DNA from 3 places in the Effusibacillus consociatus genome. Region 2 is predicted to be linked to each of the others. Evidence: riboswitches for the same ligand, from Rfam matches in the RefSeq annotation. Region 2 holds a riboswitch; each other region holds the start of a gene.

Region 1 (3,278 bases), on a different contig from region 2:
TATGGGCAGAGCATTGTCATGGTTGGCCAGTTGATTGTCGGAGGTATATTGCAGAAAAAATGATCTCCCAATATGACTTTTCTCCTCATTCCGGGAATCTTCATTAGTTTCAATCGATTCGTCCATTTGTGAGTGACTTTCATACGACAGATTTTCACGAATATAAGAAATGGTGGATATATCAATCTTTGCCGTCAGCAGCGGATCCAAAACCGTTCCGCTCATCTCTTGGAGCAATTGATAAACGGTAGTATCGTCCCTGTGTCGGGTCATAATATGGTCAAGTTGATTGCATAAAGAAAGTATTCGTGACTCGAATGGAATGTCGTTTTCTTTCAGTCCACTTGGAAACCCTTTCCCATCCCACTGTTCGTGGTGGTAAAGAATCCAATCAGCAAACTTGTCATTTGGGAAGGTGGACCGTACAATCTCTGCCCCTTTTTCGCAATGACTCTGATACTCTTTTTCCTCAGAGAGAGTCAGAGCTCCCCTTTTCCGAAAAACGTGTGATGGCAAGAGGGATTTACCGATATCATGGATTATTGCCATTTGAATGAGGTTATGTTTCTTGTTTTTGGGATACCCCAAATCCTCAATAAGCATGTCGCAAATTAAGCCAACTCTTGCCCCATGGCCCGCCAGGGACGGAGTTATTCGATTTTCCAGCAGGCGTATGAATTCATTTGAAGTGTGTTGCCGTATCGTAATTTGATTAATGAATTGGGTAGAAAAGAAAATAATTATTAAAAGGAAAAACGCAGTATATAGCAGTTCTACTACCAGCTGAGTTAGATCAGGGACAAACAGAAAGCGTGGTATAACGATCACACATACAAAAACCGGTACAATCAGCTCCCGTAATTTGTCCGTAAAGTGATGAAAGATAGGTGTACCCATCAAAGATTTTCCAATTCCGGCTAATAAAAGCGTGTTTAGCACGTCGAACGTACTGGCTGTAAGCCACACGGAAACAAAGATACTTAAATCATCAGTCAACTGAATAACGACTGATGATATGGATGCACAGATAAAATACATTCCGATTGTCACAAAATAACGAAACCAATTGATCTTTCGAACGGAGCGGTATCTTTTCAAAAACGCGAAAAATATGCTTATGGTTATTGAAATAATTGAAGCGGTTAAACCAATGTGATACAGAAGTAACAGACTTCCGATCGTACCCGCTGCGTATTCATCGCCACTTGGAAGTTTAATCGGAAAAAGATCTAATACAACTATCAAACCGGTAATAAGTAAAAGCACCGGCCAGTGGTCAGTTTGGTGAATATAAATCGCATGGAACAGAGCATAGATACCTATCAAAAAAAGAGAACCAGTATACCAATTCAGATCTCTCATGAGGTATAACTCCTCTTCTGCGAATTCCTTACAAGGAAGACAAAAATTCCTATCGCCACTAAAACATCACCCGGGCTCCAAACATAATTTGTGCCAACAGGTGTTAAAAATGGTATCCAGTCTCCTAACCACCAAAAAGCCGTATCTTCCATGAGGTAATGACGTGAATCAGCATCAAACCCCGCGTTGTCCAAACCTGATATTTTCATTGCAGCAGCCGATACAGGCATTAGTCCTCCGTGCAGAAGGAGTGCAAGAAAATTAAGTGATGCTCCCCCAAGTATCCACTTTATCCCGGACAGATGGCGATTCCAGAACAAACACACAAGTATTCCCAAAAAGGTAATGTTTAGAATGATCGGGTATTGTTGATTCGTTTTTGCTGCAATAATAGCCAGAAGTATTTGTACGCCTAAAATTCCGATCATTACATAACGAGCTTTTAATTCTATATGAAGAATTGTCATTGGATTTCGCTTTGATAGAAAAGCCGCAACAATTCCGGCAAGGACGACATATGTCATCTTTAACACTCCCCCTCACATAAGACAGAAAGAACTGGGGGTAATCCACCCAGTTCTCCCCGCGAGGAAAATTAGAACCAAGGCTTGCCGATAATTGTCGCAAGCGCCATCGCAGACAGTGCTGCGAGGGTTACGATAGAAGAAATCTTCTTCATCGTGATATCCTCCTTTCGGTAACTGGCTGGCATAGTAGGATCACCTACCTTAGCCCCTGTAGTTTTGCGTCCTTCGGTTTCCCGAAGTTTGCCTTTTTCGCCTTGCTCTAATTCATTTCTACATTTAATTTGTAATTCCTTCTTATAAAGTAAAATTTTTCACGGAAAATATTAATATTCTCTATTGTTCCCCATGCGCCATCAAGTCCTCTAACCCTATAATCGAAAAGATCTCACGAATGTCATCTTGGACGTTTACAATTTCATAGATCAATTCATGTTCATCCAGCATTCGAATCAGATTCAATATGGAACCGATACCGGTTGAATCAATAAAATTGACTTGATTGAAATCAATATGAACGGTAGTAACGGATGACAAATCAATTTCAGCAATCATCCTCTCGAAAATATCCACCCCGCTAACGTCCAACGCGCCCTGCAGATCGATTTGCAGATTTTTGTTTTCAATCGCCGTTTTTGCTTGAAACATTGTTTTCCCCCCTAGCCTATCTAAGAACCAGGCTGCCCTGGTCATTTATTCTCATAAATACAGATGATTCCTCATGTATAAACTTTTTGGTCAGCTGAGCGATCCGGATCATCGTATCAGGCCATACCTGGTCAGCCTGAACATACCCGTCAGAATTTGTAACCCAAACAACTGCGGAACTTCCACTGATCGATCCAATCTCTTTTACTTTTACGAAATGCCCAGCTTCAACTTGCCCTCCACGCAGTTGCTCCTTTACCCGAACTGTCCCCTTTGCCTGAATATTCGACCCATAACAAAATCGCTCCACTTCCACATCCCAAGCAGAAATCACTTTACTGTTTGTCAGACTTTGTACGTTGATGTTCATCTTTTTATTCGAGTCAAACTCAGCGGCGAAAATTATAGATTCCATTCGGGCAACAAGCGATTCCATCTGTCCCAAGTCGGAAACCAGGGGATGAAAATAGAGAAAAGCTTTTTCCAAAAAATCGACAATCAGTTGCATCTCAGAATCAAAGATTTCCTTGTCGTTTTTGGCAAACCCGCTTATTTTACGAATATGCGAAGGCAATTCTTTGAACTTGACTTCAGTGAGAAGTTTGATTAAGGGCTGCAATCCCATCTTGGCAATATCCTGGCGGGAAAACGATTTGTTTGATTCAAGTTGCCGAATCGCATTGATTAACTGAATGATTAACTCATATGTTGATTTAAAATGCGGGAGCATGTTATCCCACACAA
Region 2 (3,278 bases):
ATTGTCAGAAATCTTTAGATGTCGGCTTAATTCCTCCAACTCGGTCCGTAACGGTCCGTCACCTATTAACCAGCACACCCAATCATTTCTTTCTTTTTTAAGTTTCCCAAGTGCCTCCAACAAGTAAATATGACCCTTTTCGGGGGACAGTCTGGCAGTGCAAGCAATGATATATTTGTCCGGGGGATTCAACATGCTCTCCGTATTTTTCATTCTGTTTCGAAACAATTCCGTATCCATGCCATTATAGACTACTGTCAAATGATGATCGGGAATACCGAACTTTCTTTTTAAATAATTTTTGAACCAAACTGAAGGCACAATGGTAATATTACTGGATGTGATACCGTAATATTCTTGAGCAATACCGTAATGGTAGGACAACGTATTTTTGCCCCGTATCATGTGTTTATCCATGTATTCATCCAGCAGACATCCATGTATAGTGGCGATTAGCGGTGTGTTCCCCGGTTTTACTCGGGATAGAGCTGTCGTGGCGATTATATCTTGTGTATGAATTAAGTCATATTTGCGCAAATTAAAATAACTTGAAGCCAGTTCCAAACTGTAACGTTCGATCTCTCTTTCGTTGATCCACGGATCCATGTCAGATATCTGCCGTAAAAAAAAGCTGGTTATCTTCGGCCTAACCACACCTCTTACTATTGTTGCTTCAAGGATATCCCCTTGATTTAGAATGTAGTAATTTTCAGAGTGTGGATCACGCGCCAAAATATCTGCTTCGTGCCCCGAACGTCTAAGCCCCCGTGTTAACTGTTCAACATAGTTCCAAAGCCCTCCGACAGAGGGGAGGAGAAAAGAGCTGGCTATTAAAATTTTCAACTTTTACACCCCTTCCCGTTGGCCAAAATGGACTTTCATACAGCAGCAAATTTTTTGATTTATTATATTCAACGGGGTTTTAAGGGGACTAGGCTACTAACTCCATAGGCGATTAAACGCTCGTATCCTTTGGTACTCTCATTAGAATTCTGGCTAACGGCCGGACCTTACTTTAAATTATTCACGGAGGTTTTTTGTGTGACCTCGCAAGGAGTTTTGCACAATTCGTCGAAATCCGACAGGAATATCATCAGCAATAAGCGAACTAATGAGTAAGGGGGAGCAATACCTGAATTGCAATCGAATGACCATATTATCTTGAAATAATCGAATTGATCCTATAAACTGGCTGTATATACAATCATATGGCAAGCGAAGAATGATCACTTGTATTTGGGCACTTGGGTGATCTGGAGCAACTAGTGCAACCGGCCAGTTCATAGGAATTCTGTGAATTGGCTTTTTGATTTTGAATAAGCAGCGGCAGGCGAGGTGCGGCATGCAGCAGGAATCCATACCGAAGGATTTAAAACCGACATTATTATTTGCTATGTTGTATAATGAAACACTTGAATTAGCTGTTCAGCCTATCGTAAATCTTCACACAGGCAAAGTGGAGGCCGTTGAAATATTAAGCCGTGCTCCCGGAGGCGTGCTCTTTCCTGACGAGATGTTTCGGTTGGCCCGCCAGTACGGGGTACTGCAACAACTCACCTTGTTATCCTGCAAGAAGCTTATTCAAAGCGTCGAGATTTTGAAGCCGTTTATCCCAAAAGGGATCTTCTTCAATATGGAAGCGGATGTCTCTATCGAAACGCTGGAGCAGGCAGTCAAATTATTGGATTCCATAGGAGAAGCCCAAGTAGTCTTGGAAGTTACCGAGCATATGCCTTCAGGTTTTGCGTGGCGTTCGTTTGCAGATAAGGAAGGTTTTGCGATTGCCATGGATGATTTGGGAAAAGGCAATTCGAATATGGTGGAATTGATGATCATGAAGCCTCATTTTGTAAAGATTTGCATGGAAATTGTAGTCAATCTTCACAAAACCGGAACAAAGATCATTATGATTGAAAACTTTAAGAAAATCGGTGATGATTTGAATATGCAGGTGATTGCAGAAGGAATCGAAACCCCGGAGGATTTGAAAAAACTGCGTGAGATGGGAATTGAATATGGGCAGGGTTATTATTTTTCCCGTCCTTGCGCCATTGATAAAGTTCCTGTTGAAGACTGGAAAAGAGGATTCGGGCACAAAATCGTTTAGAAGTGATTGCTAACTTTTGAAAAAGGATACCCCGGGTGTCCTTTTTCTTTTATACTGGTAGAGGTGAATAAATTTTGATGCAACTCTAGCGAATCTTTATAATAGAAGCTAGGTAAATAAACAGGGAGTGGGGTCGAACATGGAACAGTTTAAAGAAAGCATGCTTAAGCTCATTATTGATACTTCTACGAACTTGCCGACCGATGTCAGACAAATGATTGCTGCTGCTCGCGTGCGGGAGGAAATGGGGACTCGGTCTGCCCTGGCTCTTTCTACCATTGCGAAAAACATCAAAATGGCGGAGGAAGAGGAAGGCCCGATTTGTCAGGATACCGGTATGCCGACATTCCATATTCACTGTCCGGTTGGAGCCAATCAAATCGAGATGAAAAAAGCAATTCTTCAAGCGATAGCGGAAGCGACCAAGCTCGGGAAGCTGCGTCCCAACTCGGTGGATTCGTTAACAGGCAAAAATTCTGGCGATAATCTGGGACCGGGTACGCCTGTAATTCATTTTGAACAATGGGAAAAGGATTACATTGATGTGCGTTTGATTCTTAAAGGCGGAGGTTGTGAGAACAAAAACATCCAATACTCCTTGCCTTGTGAACTCGAAGGTTTAGGAAAAGCCGGACGGGATCTGGACGGTATTCGAAAATGCATTATGCACGCTGTTTATCAGGCTCAAGGACAGGGTTGTTCTGCCGGTTTTATCGGAGTAGGCATTGGCGGTGACCGTACATCCGGATATGCACTCGCGAAAGAACAATTATTCCGTAAAGTGAATGATGTAAACCCTAACGAGGATCTTCGCAAGCTGGAAGAATACGTGATGGAAAATGCAAACAAGCTGTCCATCGGAACTATGGGATTTGGCGGAAACGTATCCCTTTTAGGCTGCAAAGTAGGTGTTATGAACCGTCTTCCAGCCTCATTCTTTGTTTCTGTAGCGTATAACTGTTGGGCGTTCAGACGTCAAGGGGTTGTGATTAACCCAACTACAGGGGCAATCGAGAACTGGATCTATAAGGAGGATCTGGCTGAAGAGACTGTTGTGGAAGAAGTGGCCGCTTCCAACGAGAGCCGTCAAGTGGTTCTTCAGGCACCAATTACGGAAGAACAAATTCGCAGTCTCAAAGTCGGAGATGTGGTGATTATCAACGGTGCGATG
Region 3 (3,278 bases), on a different contig from region 2:
GTGTGGGACAAGTCCCTTATCTGCAAAGTCTGGCGGAGATGAAGAAAAGCGACATTTTGCTGCTGATCGATGCGGCAAGCGATGTGAATATTTTTCTTCCCTCCAAGTTAATTGATTATTTCGGTGCACGAAAGCCGATTATGGGAATAACGTCCGAACAAGGAACCACCGGTTCCCTGATTCGCAACTATGGGTTTCCCGTGGTAGATCCGCGGGATTCCGAACGGATTGCGTCCGAGCTGATTCGAATGGTTCGGGAATGTGAACAGTATCGGCAGCGTGCCGAAACAAACGATACAGACATGTTTACAGCAAAATCGGTGGCTGATGAGTTGGCCCGACTGTTTGAAAACACAAGTAAAGCATAAAGTCGATTGGTGAAAATGGGAAAGGACGAGAGCGATGTTTGTCGGATGGAAAGAGGAGGATTTTGCCGTATTTGAAGTGGAAGGACTTGAACCAAGAATGGAAGCGCTGAAAGCGCGGGTTCGTCCGAAATTTGAAGCGATCGGGAGCGCTTTGGCGCCTGATTTATCCGCCCGCTATGGGGAAGAATTTTATGTTCATGTTGCAAAGCACGCCAGACGGAAAACAAATCCGCCGAATGATTCTTGGGTGAGCTTTGCAACCAATCCGCGAGGGTATAAAATGATGCCCCATTTTCAGGTGGGAATGTGGGCCACACATGCATTTGTGCAATTCGCCATTATCTACGAATGTGTCAACAAGAAAGAGTTCGGGGAACAGTTGGCCCGTGAATGGTCTTCGTTAAAACGGGAAATTCCGGAGCATATGCTTTGGTATGACGATCACATCAAGCCAAAATCGGTGCCCCATCCGGAAATGGATGAAAAGATCGACATCTTTACCAAAAAACTGATTCAAAACAAAAACGGTGAACTGCTGGTAGGAATCGAGATTCCGAAAGCACAAGCGATTGCGATGTCGGGAGAGGCGTTTCTGGATAAAGCACGGAAAACAATGTTTGAACTAGGTCCCCTTTATACATTATTACAACGTTGATGCTATTATTTTGTGGGTCCCCATTAAAGTACTCGGAATAAGCTACGAAGCTTCCCGTCACTTTAATGGGCGATATTACGGAGGTAGGGAAATGCAATTCACGAGAGAAGATGCCTGGAAGCTTCTGAATGAGTATACCAAGAGTCAAAGTTTGCTCAAACACGCGCTGGCGGTTGAAACCTCCATGCGGGCCTATGCGGAGAAATACGGGGAAGATGTGGAGAAGTGGGGAATCGTTGGACTCCTGCATGATTTTGATTATGAGAAATACCCGACTCCCGAAGAGCATCCGTTTAAGGGCTGTGAAATACTTCGGACACTGGGGTATCCGGAAGACGTAGTTCACGCGGTTCTGTCCCATGCTGAGTACAGCGGTGTTGCAAGAGAATCACTTATGGACAAGACTTTGTTTGCAGTCGATGAGTTGTCCGGTTTCGTGACAGCTGTTGCATTGGTGCGGCCAAGCAAAAGCGTCTTGGATGTGGATGTGAAAGCGGTAAAGAAGAAGTTGAAAGATAAAGCTTTCGCAAAAGGGGTCTCGCGGGATGATGTGTTCAAGGGAGCCGAAGAACTCGGAGTTGACCTGGACGAGCATATCCAGTTTGTGATTCGGGCCCTGCAAGGAAGGGCGGATGAATTAGGATTGCGTGGGATGGCACAAGAAGCATAACAGGTATTTGGATTCATTGTTGTCGAAATGCGTCGAACTCCCTCAAGGCACCGGGACTTTTGACGCATTTTTAATTTTGTTAGAGGAATTTAGTTTGCGGCTGTAGTAACAATTAAATGTAAACTTGTGATCGTTAAGTAATCATTTTTGAAGAGAGGGTTTGACACTAACACTTTTGACTCTAACGCTGATGAAAAGGGCAAAATCGTCGAAAGGCGATGACGCAAAGCTGCGGGCCTAAGGGAAGGGAATTTCGCTTCTTATGGCAGCCGAGCCGCCACAGTGGTAGCACACCTTCGTGTCTGCCCTGGAGGCAGATTTTTAACAAAAAATGGGGTGTGTCAAATGAGTTTTCAGATCCCTGTGCACTCAGTTTCGGTCGGGTATGACGCTCAAACGTCGTTCGATTCGTTGTTTGCGGAGGTGCTCGATTGCTTAAAGCGGGAGCAAGAGTCCATTCTTGAGCTTCTGGTTCTGTTTGAATCCATGAAACAGCAAGTTCTGGAATTGGCCGAGAAGCGGGCAGGCGGACTGAATGCCTCTTCGGTTCGCGCTTACCCGTACAAACAAGCTTTGGCAGAACTTGAGCAGGAATTGCTGGAAGCAAGTGATTTAAAAGGGGATGCGAGAAGCACGTTATTTTTACTCTTGTCTATGGCATATTACCGGATTGGAAGTTTACTGCAGGCCCGGAACATGGCCATGATTGCCCGTAGTGAATACAGTCGCTGCGGAGTCGAACAGAAAATCGCGTTTGCAGATTTGTTGATTGCGATCTGCTCGCTCGAACTTACTCAATATGAACAAGCGGCCGACCGGTGTGTGCTCGCACTGGCCGAGTCTACACTCTCAGATGATCCGATCGGAATAGCCCAGATTTGGCAGGTTTATGCGAGAATCCTGTATAAGCAGGGGCGAACTGAAGAATCAGTGGCTGCCCTGGTGATGGCAAGTGAAATCTATCGTGAGCAGGGGGCGGCAGCTAAGCAGGTGAAAACGCTGCTTGAATTGTCTCTCGTATTAATTGGACATGACGATTTGCACGGAGCGGTTTACCGTTCGAAACAAGCGTTGATGATCTGTCATCAAAGGCAGCTGCAAGCTTTGGAAATAGAAGTTTTGGATGTGCTGGCTCATTTGTTTCTCAAGATGGGACGAACGGTGGAAGTGGAAGGCTGCCGACAGAGAATTTATCGCCTAATGGGAACAGAAGGATAAGTCGGGTTCTGGTGACCCGATTTTTTTACAAAAAGTTTCAAGTTGAAAAGAAGGAATCTTCCCGCTTGATAAAGAAATACAATTTATAGAATTAAGCGATTTTTCACAAGAGTATGTGAAGTGGGGGATCACGATGGAAATACAAGAAGAACTGGACATTATGAATCTGACAATGACAGAAGTTTTTGAGCAAACATGTAAGCGCTTTCCTGAACGTAATGCAGTTTGTTTTTACGGTCAGGAACTCAACTACCAGACTTTATTCGGGTACGCGAGCCGGTTTGCCGCAGGTCTTTCTGAAGCCGGAATTCAAAAAGGAGACCGGGTGGCGATTATGCTGCCAAATTGTCCCCAATACGTAATCGCT

Evidence for each region. Region 2 has a riboswitch for cyclic di-GMP ahead of ACFO8Q_RS17965 (EAL domain-containing protein). Riboswitches for the same ligand answer to the same signal wherever they lie in the genome.
Region 1: it holds a riboswitch for cyclic di-GMP, as region 2 does, so the genes downstream of both, ACFO8Q_RS11725 (DUF5317 domain-containing protein) here and ACFO8Q_RS17965 (EAL domain-containing protein) in region 2, are expected to answer to the same signal.
Region 3: it holds a riboswitch for cyclic di-GMP, as region 2 does, so the genes downstream of both, ACFO8Q_RS09680 (hypothetical protein) here and ACFO8Q_RS17965 (EAL domain-containing protein) in region 2, are expected to answer to the same signal.

Annotation. Positions count from the first base shown of each region.
Region 1 is NZ_JBHSHC010000096.1:52,090-55,367, reverse strand. Features, by position in the region: gene ACFO8Q_RS11730 (HD domain-containing phosphohydrolase) at 1-1,362, opposite strand, end outside; gene ACFO8Q_RS11725 (DUF5317 domain-containing protein) at 1,359-1,886, opposite strand; cyclic di-GMP riboswitch class I at 2,056-2,144, opposite strand; gene ACFO8Q_RS11720 (STAS domain-containing protein) at 2,223-2,534, opposite strand; gene ACFO8Q_RS11715 (flagellar assembly protein A) at 2,551-3,278, opposite strand, start outside.
Region 2 is NZ_JBHSHC010000120.1:9,577-12,854, forward strand. Features, by position in the region: gene ACFO8Q_RS17960 (glycosyltransferase family 4 protein) at 1-843, opposite strand, end outside; cyclic di-GMP riboswitch class II at 1,202-1,286, shown strand; gene ACFO8Q_RS17965 (EAL domain-containing protein) at 1,343-2,107, shown strand; gene ACFO8Q_RS17970 (fumarate hydratase) at 2,247-3,278, shown strand, end outside.
Region 3 is NZ_JBHSHC010000080.1:23,275-26,552, reverse strand. Features, by position in the region: gene ACFO8Q_RS09695 (glycosyltransferase family protein) at 1-368, shown strand, start outside; gene ACFO8Q_RS09690 (YktB family protein) at 403-1,023, shown strand; gene ACFO8Q_RS09685 (HD domain-containing protein) at 1,115-1,693, shown strand; cyclic di-GMP riboswitch class I at 1,882-1,975, shown strand; gene ACFO8Q_RS09680 (hypothetical protein) at 2,039-2,911, shown strand; gene ACFO8Q_RS09675 (long-chain-fatty-acid--CoA ligase) at 3,045-3,278, shown strand, end outside.